DNA from 2 places in the Streptomyces sp. NPDC059452 genome. Region 1 is predicted to be linked to the other one. Evidence: riboswitches for the same ligand, from Rfam matches in the RefSeq annotation. Region 1 holds a riboswitch; the other holds the start of a gene.
What was found. A riboswitch is a leader RNA that binds a small molecule or an ion and turns the genes downstream of it on or off. The one in region 1 is predicted to bind cobalamin.

Region 1 (4,216 bases):
ATATAGTTGGACGTCCTAGTAAGTCCACCCCGCCTCGCCCCGGGCGCGCTCGCCCGCCCCGCCCCCTGGCCCGATCGGGCGCCCGCCCCTGGCATGATCGGCCGACATGAGCGACGCGCCACCACCACGCCACATCCTCGTCATCGGCATGGGTGCCGGTGACCCCGACCATCTGACCCTCGCCGCGATCAAGGCCATGCGCAGGGCGCAGGTCTTCTTCGTACTCGGCAAGGGCCGGGAGAAGGACTCCCTGACCCGGCTGCGGCGGGACATCCTGGCCGAGCACCTCACCGGCCCCTACCGGGTCGTGGAGGCCGAGGACCCCTGGCGGGACCGCACCCAGGACGACCGCGGGCGCTACACGACGGCGGTGCACGACTGGCGCCACCGCCGCGCCGACATCTGCGAACGCCTGATCATCGAGGAGCTGGCGCCGGGGGAGTGCGGGGCGTTCCTGGTGTGGGGCGACCCGTCCCTGTACGACAGCACCCTCGCGATCCTGGAGGACATCCGGGACCGGGGGACGGTGGAATTCGGCCATGAGGTGATCCCCGGCATCAGCAGCGTCTCGGCGCTCGCCGCCCGCCACCGCACCTCCCTGAACCAGGTCGGCCGCCCCATCCACATCACCCCCGGCAGACGGCTCGCCGAGGGGTTCCCGGACGACGACGGCGACATCGTCGTGATGCTCGACGGCCACGAGACCTTCACCCATCTGACGGGCCGGGGCCTGTGGATCTACTGGGGCGCCTACATCGGCACCCCGGACGAACTCCTGGTCTCCGGACCGCTCGACGAGGTCGCCGGGCGGATCAGCCGGGTGCGCGCCGAGGCCCGCGAACGGCACGGCTGGATCATGGACACGTACCTGCTGCGCCAGGGCCCGGGGACGCCGGGCGGCGCGGGGGCCTGAGGGCGCCTACGCCTCAGGCGGCGCGGGCGGCGCTTGCGGCCTGCCCGGCCGGGCACCCCGGAGGCGCGGGCGGCGTCGGCCGCTGATGGGCCCCGGCCCGTGAGCGGGGGCCCGGACAAGGAGTGGCGGGCCGGGCGAGGCGCGGGCGGCCGCCGCACCTCGTCGTCGGACCCGGCCGGAGGTCAGCTCCGGGACTCGTGCGCCCTGATCACGCCGAGCCCGTGCCCGAGGCTCGGGCACTCGGCGGTGAGGTCGTTGCCCCGCACCAGATAGTTGTGCACGCGCCCATCGGTGGGCCGCTCGACGGCCCGGTACAGGGTGCCGTTCACGGTGATCGTCCAGTCGTCGCCGTCCTGGGCCCACCCGACTGTCTTCTTCATATGGCGCTTCCCTCATTCGTCGCCGCCGCGGGTCGGCGGCCGGGTATTGGCAAGAAGAACGGCCTGTGACGCTCTGTGGTTCCGGCTCGCCTACGCCATTCGGTTACATCTGGGTCACCATGCCCGCACGAACTGACCGCAAGTCAGCGAACCGGCGAAGAGGAGCGGAACCCGCGTCACCCGTTCGGAGGTCGTGTCTCATATCACCGTCCGAAGTGTGAACAACGGTGTGCGCCCGGCGGTCGCCCCCTTAGGGTGACCGGTGCAGCTGGTTCGCCCTGTCCGCCAGGCAGGGTGTCGTAAGAGGGAACCCGGTGGGAATCCGGGACTGCCCCGCAGCGGTGAGTGGGAACGACCGCCGTCATACGCACTGGGCCCGGCCGGGCCTGGGAAGCGACGGCCAGTAGGTGTCTGCCCCGGCAGGCGTGCCCGCGAGTCCGAAGACCTGCCCGTTGCCCGCACGCGACCGTTCGTGTGCGGAGTTCCCGGTGACCTCGTGGGCGGGTCGGCGTAACCGTCGGGTGGACGGACACGGTCAACGTGTCGGCTTTCCGCCCGATTCGTCACCCCTTCGCGTCCGCGTCCCGTCCCGGGATCAGCTGGATCCATGCTCGCGAAGGAGAGTCACGTGACAGCGAAGCCCGCAGCCGCGGCAGCACGGGCCACCGTGTACGGCTACCCCCGCCAGGGTCAGAACCGTGAACTGAAGAAGGCCATCGAGGGCTACTGGAAGGGCCGCGTGGACGCGGACACCCTCCGGCAGACCGCCGCCGAACTGCGCAGGGGAACCTGGCAGCAGCTCGCCGAGGCCGGAGTCCACGAAGTGCCGACCGGTGATTTCTCGTACTACGACCACGTTCTGGACACCAGTGTCATGGTCGGCGCTGTCCCCGAGCGGCACCGCGAGGCCGTCCGCACCGACGCCCTCGACGGCTACTTCGCCATGGCCCGCGGTACGCAGGACGTGGCCCCGCTCGAAATGACCAAGTGGTTCGACACCAACTACCACTACCTGGTGCCCGAGCTGGGCCCGGACACGGTGTTCACCGCCGACTCCGCCAAGCAGGTCGCCGAGTTGAAGGAGGCCCTCGCGCTCGGGCACACCCCGCGCCCGGTCCTCGTCGGACCCGTCACCTACCTCCTGCTCGCCAAGGCTGCGCCCGGGGTGGCCGCCGACTTCGAGCCGCTGACCCTGCTGGACCGGCTCCTGCCCGTGTACGCCGAGGTCCTTGCCGACCTCCGGGCCGCGGGCGCCGAGTGGGTGCAGCTGGACGAGCCCGCCCTCGTCCAGGACCGCACCCCGGCCGAGCTGAACGCCGCCGCCCGCGCCTACCGCGAGCTCGGCTCCCTCACCGACCGCTCCAAGCTGCTGGTCGCCTCCTATTTCGGACGGCTCGGCGAGGCCCTGCCGGTGCTGGCCAAGTCCCCGGTCGAGGGGCTCGCGCTGGACTTCACCGAGTCGGGCGCAGCCAACCTCGCCGACCTCGCGGCGGCGGGCGGACTGCCCGGCAAGCGGCTGGTCGCGGGCGTCGTCAACGGCCGCAACATCTGGATCAACGACTACGAGAAGTCGCTCGCCACCCTCGGCACCCTCCTCGGCCTCGCGGACCGGGTCGACGTCTCCGCCTCCAGCTCCCTGCTGCACGTCCCGCTGGACGCCCGGGCCGAGCGTGACATCGACCCGCAGATCGCCCGCTGGCTCGCCTTCGCCCAGCAGAAGATCCAGGAGATCGTCGTCCTGGCCCGCGGCCTGTCCGGCGGCACCGAGGCCATCGCCGCCGAACTCGCCGCCAACCGGGCCGACCTGGCCTCCCGTACCGACGCCGTCATCACCCGCGACCCGGCCGTCCGGGCCCGTACGGCGGCCATCACCGACGCCGACGGCCGCCGCTCCCAGCCGTACGCGGAGCGGACCGTCGCCCAGCGCACCCACCTCGGGCTGCCGCTGCTGCCGACCACCACGATCGGCTCGTTCCCCCAGACCACCGAACTCCGCACCGCCCGCGCCGATCTGCGCGCGGGCCGGATCGACGAGGACGGGTACGAGGAGCGGATCAAGGACGAGATCCGCGAGGTCCTCTCCTTCCAGGAGAAGGCCGGGCTGGACGTCCTGGTGCACGGCGAGCCCGAACGCAACGACATGGTGCAGTACTTCGCCGAGCAGCTCACCGGCTACCTCGCCACCCAGCACGGCTGGGTGCAGTCGTACGGCACCCGCTACGTCCGGCCGCCGGTCCTGGCCGGGGACATCTCGCGCCCCGAGCCGATGACGGTGCGGTGGACGACGTACGCGCAGTCGCTCACCGAGCGCCCCGTCAAGGGCATGCTCACCGGCCCGGTCACCATGCTCGCCTGGTCCTTCGTCCGCGACGACCAGCCGCTCGGCGAGACCGCCCGCCAGGTGGCACTCGCCCTGCGCGACGAGGTCGACGACCTGGAGGCGAGCGGCACTTCGGTGATCCAGGTCGACGAGCCCGCACTGCGTGAGACGCTGCCGCTGCGGGCCGACGAGCACGCCGCGTACCTGGAGTGGGCGACGGAGTCCTTCCGCCTCGCCACCTCCGGGGTGCGGCCGGACACCCAGATCCACACCCACATGTGCTACGCGGAGTTCGGCGACATCGTCCAGGCCATCGACGACCTCGACGCCGACGTCATCAGCCTGGAGGCGGCCCGCTCGCACATGCAGGTCGCCCGCGAACTGGCCGCCCACGGCTACCCCCGTGAGGCCGGACCCGGCGTCTACGACATCCACTCCCCGCGCATCCCGAGCACCGAAGAGGCAGCGGCCCTCCTCCGCAAGGGACTTGAGGCCATCCCGGCCGAGCGCCTGTGGGTGAACCCCGACTGCGGCCTGAAGACCCGGGGGTGGCCCGAGACCCGGGCCTCCCTGGAGAACCTGGTCGCCGCCGCGCGGGAGATC
Region 2 (5,334 bases), on a different contig from region 1:
GTGGATGCCGTGGCCCTCGATCCCGTACGTACCGGGGCGGAGCGCGGTGAGGGAGCGGGTCAGGGTGATCCGCCCGATGCCCGTGGCGTGCACGGTGAGTCTGCGGTCGGTGGGGAGGGGCCGCCCGGGGGCCGCCCTGAGGGCGGCGTCGCTGGCGTACCGGCCGGCCGCGACCGCTGCCGCACCGGCGCCGAGGATCGTGGTGACGGCCGTTGCCGTCGCAGTTGCCGGGCGCACCGCTTCAGTGTCGTGGGCGGGGAGGCGCGGTGCCAGCGGGCGGGGGCCGTCCGGTGTGGCGGGGAGGGTGCGGGGCGCGGGCGCGGGCGCGGGCGCGGGTGCGGGGCGCGGGTGCGGGCGCGGGGCGCGGGTGCGGGGCGGGTGCGTGGCGCGGGCTCGGGGCGGGTGCGTGGCGTGGCGTGGCGTGGCGCGGTTGCGGGGCGCGGGGCGGGCCGGTCAGGAAGCCCCGGACAGGTCACCCCGGCTGCCCGTACCCCTTGAGCGCCTCGGTCACCTCGTCCAGCTGGGCCTCGCTCAGCAGGGCCGGGCTGCGGCCCGGCAGGGAGCTCGCGGTGAGCCAGAGCCGGCAGAGCCACTCCAGTTGCGCGGTGCGCTCGTAGGCCCGGTCGAGCGTGGAGCCGTAGGTGACGGTGCCGTGGTTGGCCAGCAGGCAGCCGGTGCGGTCGCGGAGGGCGGCGAGCATGGCGTCGGCCAGCTCGGGGGTGCCGTAGCGGGCGTAGGGGGCGGTGCGGACGGGACCGCCGAGGAGGGCGGCCGCGTAGTGCACGAGCGGCACCTCGGTGACGAGCGCGGAGACGGCGGTGGCGTGCACCGCGTGGGTGTGGATCACGGCGGCGGCCCCGGTCTCCCGGTAGACCGCGAGGTGGAGGGGGAGCTCGCTGGTCGGCCTCAGCTCCCCGAGCACCTGCCGCCCGGTGAGGTCCACCCCGACCGCGTCCCCCGGTCCGAGCCGGTCGTAGGGCACCCCGCTGGGGGTCACCAGGACCAGGTCCCCGACCCGGGCGGACACATTGCCGGAGGTGCCGACGACCAGGCCGTCGGCGGCGCTCCGGCGGGCGGTGTCGACCACCTCCCGCCAGGCCCGGACGACGGATTCCGGCTGTTGCTCGTTCATGGGGCGAGCGTAGGGGTGACGACCCGGAAGCGGAACGTGATCCCCCACGTGACGGGGATCTCTTCCGGGGCCGGAACGGCCCGTCAAAGTCTTCGCCAATGAGGGGTAAAGGGCAGCCCAGCCGGTGCCCCACCGGCCTTCCGCAGCCCCTCCCGCACACAAACGGAACCACTCGACTCCAGTTGGGGTCACCACAGCGACCCGCCCAGTTCATCTTCCGTTCACCCAGGTTGCCTACGGTCCACGAGCCACTGACGTCGAACGATTGCCTGGGTAAATGGAACACATCACGCTGCTGCTTGCGATTGTGGTCGTAACAGCTCTCGTGTTCGATTTCACGAACGGTTTCCACGACACCGCCAACGCGATGGCGACCACCATCTCGACCGGCGCGATGAAGCCCAAGACAGCGGTGGCCATGTCCGCCGTTCTCAACCTGATCGGCGCGTTCCTGTCGGTGGAGGTCGCCAAGACGATCTCCGGCGGGATCGTCAACGAAGACGGCATCAGAACCGAGGTCATCTTCGCGGCGCTCGTCGGCGCCATCCTGTGGAATCTCTTCACCTGGCTGCTGGGGCTGCCCTCCAGCTCCTCCCACGCCCTGTTCGGCGGTCTGATCGGCGCCGCCGTGATGTCGGCCGGCTGGTCCTCGATCAACGGCGGCACCGTCGTCACCAAGGTGCTGCTGCCCGCGATCGCCGCCCCGCTGGTCGCCGGTATCGCCGCGATGCTGGCCACCCGGCTGACGTACCGGATCAACCGGAACGTCACCGACCCGAACCAGCAGAAGTCGACCGCCAAGGGCTACCGGGCCGGGCAGATCGCCTCCGCCGGTCTCGTCTCGCTCGCCCACGGCACCAACGACGCCCAGAAGACGATGGGCATCATCACCCTGGCCCTGGTCACCAGCGGTGTCCTGGCCCCGGGCTCCAACCCGCCCATGTGGGTCATCGTCTCGGCCGGTGTCGCCATCGCGCTCGGCACCTACCTCGGCGGCTGGCGCATCATCCGCACCATGGGCAAGGGCCTGACCGACCTCCAGCCGCCGCAGGGCTTCGCCGCCCAGACCAGCGCGGCCACGGTCATCCTGGCCTCCTCGCACCTCGGCTTCTCGCTCTCCACCACCCAGTCCTGCTCCGGTGCCGTGATGGGCGCGGGCCTCGGCCGCAAGGGCGGTGTGGTCCGCTGGTCCACGGCCACCCGGATGTTCGTCGCCTGGGGTCTGACGCTCCCGGCCGCGGCCCTGGTCGGCGCGGGTGCCGAGTTCCTCACCAAGCAGGGTCCGTGGGGCATCGCCGCCACCGCGGTCATCCTCGTCGGCGGCTCCTTCGCCATCTGGCTGGCCTCGCGCCGCGAGCCGGTCGACCACACCAACGTCAACGACACGGACGGCACGGCCGACCACGGCACAGTCGCCGACGTCGAGCCCCAGGGCGTCGTGACCACGGCCATCGCCGCGGTCCAGCCGCCGCCCACCCTCGGCGCCCACCCCACCGACCTCTCGACCACCATCCCGGCTCCGACCGCGGCGCCCGACGACACGGCGCGGCCCTCGGCCACGGTGTAAGGACAGATCCGTATGAAAATCGACTGGGCAGCTCTCGCCTCCGTCTTCGGTGTCAGTCTCGTGGTCACCGTCGTCCTGGTCGCCCTCTTCACCGTGGGCATCGTCGCTCTCTCCAAGCTGTCGGCCCCGGCCGGCGGCGCCGGAGCCTCCGGCGGTTCGGCCGTACTGGCGCGCACCAGCGCGTACGCCTGCTTCGCGGCGTGCGTGGCGGCGGTCGCGTACGGCATCTATCTGATCGTCGCCTGACGCGCCCCACCGCACCCCCTCCGCACTCCTTCGGGCCGGACACACCACCGTGTGTCCGGCCCGATGTGCGTCTGCGCACACTGGAGCTCCGCAGGTCAACAGCAAGTTGACGGCCGTTCTCGCAGCGTGGTGGACTGCCGGAGCCATTTACGGCGACAGAAGAGGAAGCCGGTGCGAATCCGGCGCGGTCCCGCCACTGTCACCGGGGAGCACTCCCCCACACCGGATGTCACGGCCCCCACCACGCGGGCTGGAAGGCCGGGGGAACTGCGGATCCGGAAGCCAGGAGACTCTCGTCGCCGGTCACGTCGAACCAGGGCGCGGACCCTGAGTTAAGGACTTAACGCCATGCCTGGCCGCCGAGCGCCGCATCCCGTGCCCCTTCACGCCGGAACGTCCCGACCCGCGACGGCCTGACCCCGTGCGTGTCGATGTGCGCGCCGGGGTGCGTGCCGGTGCCGATGTGCGTGCCCGTGGCCAGGTGCGTGCCGGTCGCGTCTTCGCGTACGGCGCCACCGCCGGGCTGATCGCCGACGCTCTGCTGGGCGACCCGCGCCGAGGGCACCCCGTCGCCGGTTTCGGCCGGGCCGCCGCCCGGGTGGAGTCCCTGCTGTGGCGCGACGACCGGGGGCGGGGCGCGCTGCACACCCTGATCTGCGCCGGAGGCGCCGTGGGGGCCGCCGCACTCGCCGCCCGTGCCGTACGGGACCGTCCCGCGCTCGCCGTCGCGCTGACCGCCGCCACCACCTGGTCGGTCGTCGGCGGTACGTCGCTGGGCCGGGAGGCCCGTGCCATCGGGGGCGCGCTGGCCGCCGGGGACCTGGAGGTGGCCCGGGAGCGGCTGCCGCACCTGTGCGGGCGCGATCCGCACTCCCTGGACGGGCCGCAGATCGCCCGCGCGGTCGTCGAGTCGGTCGCGGAGAACACCTCGGACGCCGTCGTCGGCGCGCTGGTGTGGGGGGCGATCGGCGGGGTGCCGGGGCTCGTCGGGTTCCGGGCCGTGAACACGCTCGACGCGATGGTCGGCCACAAGTCGCCCCGCCACCGGCGTTACGGCTGGGCCTCGGCCCGGCTGGACGATGTGGTGGGGTGGCCGGGCGCCCGGCTGACGGCGGCGCTGGCCGTGGCGGCGGGCGGGCGGCCGACGGAGGCCGTACGCGCCTGGAGGGCGGATGCGGGGCGCCACCCGAGCCCGAACGCGGGACCGGTGGAGGCCGCGTTCGCGGGGGCGCTCGGCGTACGGCTCGGCGGGACGCTGGCGTACGCGGGGCGCGTGGAGCACCGGCCGGTCCTGAACGGGGCGTCCGGCCGGGACGTGCGGAGTGCGGACATCGAACGCGCGGTGCGGCTGTCGCGCCGGGTGGGCGCACTGGCCCTCGGGGTGTGCGTGGCGGGCAGGCTGGCCGTGGAACGGAAGCGGGGCAGGGTATGAGCGGCGGGCTGCTGGTCGCGGGGACGACCTCGGACGCGGGCAAGAGCGTCGTCACAGCGGGCATCTGCCGCTGGCTGGTGCGCCGGGGCGTGAAAGTCGCGCCGTTCAAGGCGCAGAACATGTCCCTCAACTCCTTCGTCACCCGCGAGGGCGCGGAGATCGGGCGCGCCCAGGCCATGCAGGCGCAGGCCGCCCGGGTGGAGCCGACGGCCCTGATGAACCCGGTACTGCTCAAGCCCGGCAGCGACCGCTCCAGCCAGGTCGTCCTGATGGGCAAGCCGGTGGGAGAGATGAGCGCCCGGGGCTACCACGGGGGCCGTCAGGAGGCGCTGCTCGGGACGGTCGTGGACTGTCTGGAGCAGTTGCGGTCGACGTACGACGCGGTGATCTGCGAAGGGGCCGGGTCACCGGCCGAGATCAACCTGCGCCGCACCGACATCGTGAACATGGGGATCGCGCGGGCGGCCCGCTTCCCCGTACTCGTGGTCGGCGACATCGACCGGGGCGGGGTCTTCGCCTCGTTCTTCGGGACGACGGCGCTGCTGAGCGCCGAGGACCAGTCGCTGGTGGCGGGCTACCTGGTGAACAAGTTCCGGGGTGACGTCTCGCTGCTGGAACCGGGGCTCGACATGCTGTACGGGCTGACCGGGCGGCGGACGTACGGGGTCCTCCCGTACGCCCACGGGCTCGGCATCGACGAGGAGGACGGCCTGCGGGTGTCCCTGCGGGGTGCGGTGCGTGAGTCGGTCGTGGCGCCGCCCCACGGGGAGGACGTGCTGCGGGTCGCGGTCTGCGCGGTGCCGTTGATGTCCAACTTCACGGATGTGGACGCGCTGGCCGCCGAACCGGGCGTCGTCGTGCGGTTCGTGGACCGGGCGGACGAACTGGCCGACGCGGACCTCGTCATCGTGCCCGGGACGCGCGGCACGGTGAAGGCGCTGGCCTGGCTGCGCGAGC

Region 2: another riboswitch for cobalamin. It lies ahead of ACFW9Z_RS32140 (cobalamin biosynthesis protein); the one in region 1 lies ahead of metE (5-methyltetrahydropteroyltriglutamate--homocysteine S-methyltransferase).

The regions. Positions count from the first base shown of each region.
Region 1 covers NZ_JBHYVE010000034.1:211-4,426, reverse strand. Annotated here, with positions in the region: gene cobF (precorrin-6A synthase (deacetylating)) at 107-913, shown strand; gene ACFW9Z_RS31450 (hypothetical protein) at 1,096-1,293, opposite strand; cobalamin riboswitch at 1,546-1,761, shown strand; gene metE (5-methyltetrahydropteroyltriglutamate--homocysteine S-methyltransferase) at 1,922-4,216, shown strand, end outside.
Region 2 covers NZ_JBHYVE010000036.1:27,099-32,432, forward strand. Annotated here, with positions in the region: gene ACFW9Z_RS32120 (alpha/beta hydrolase) at 1-237, opposite strand, end outside; gene ACFW9Z_RS32125 (class II aldolase/adducin family protein) at 473-1,132, opposite strand; gene ACFW9Z_RS32130 (anion permease) at 1,410-2,699, shown strand; gene ACFW9Z_RS32135 (hypothetical protein) at 2,712-2,945, shown strand; cobalamin riboswitch at 3,105-3,238, shown strand; gene ACFW9Z_RS32140 (cobalamin biosynthesis protein) at 3,427-4,377, shown strand; gene ACFW9Z_RS32145 (cobyric acid synthase) at 4,374-5,334, shown strand, end outside.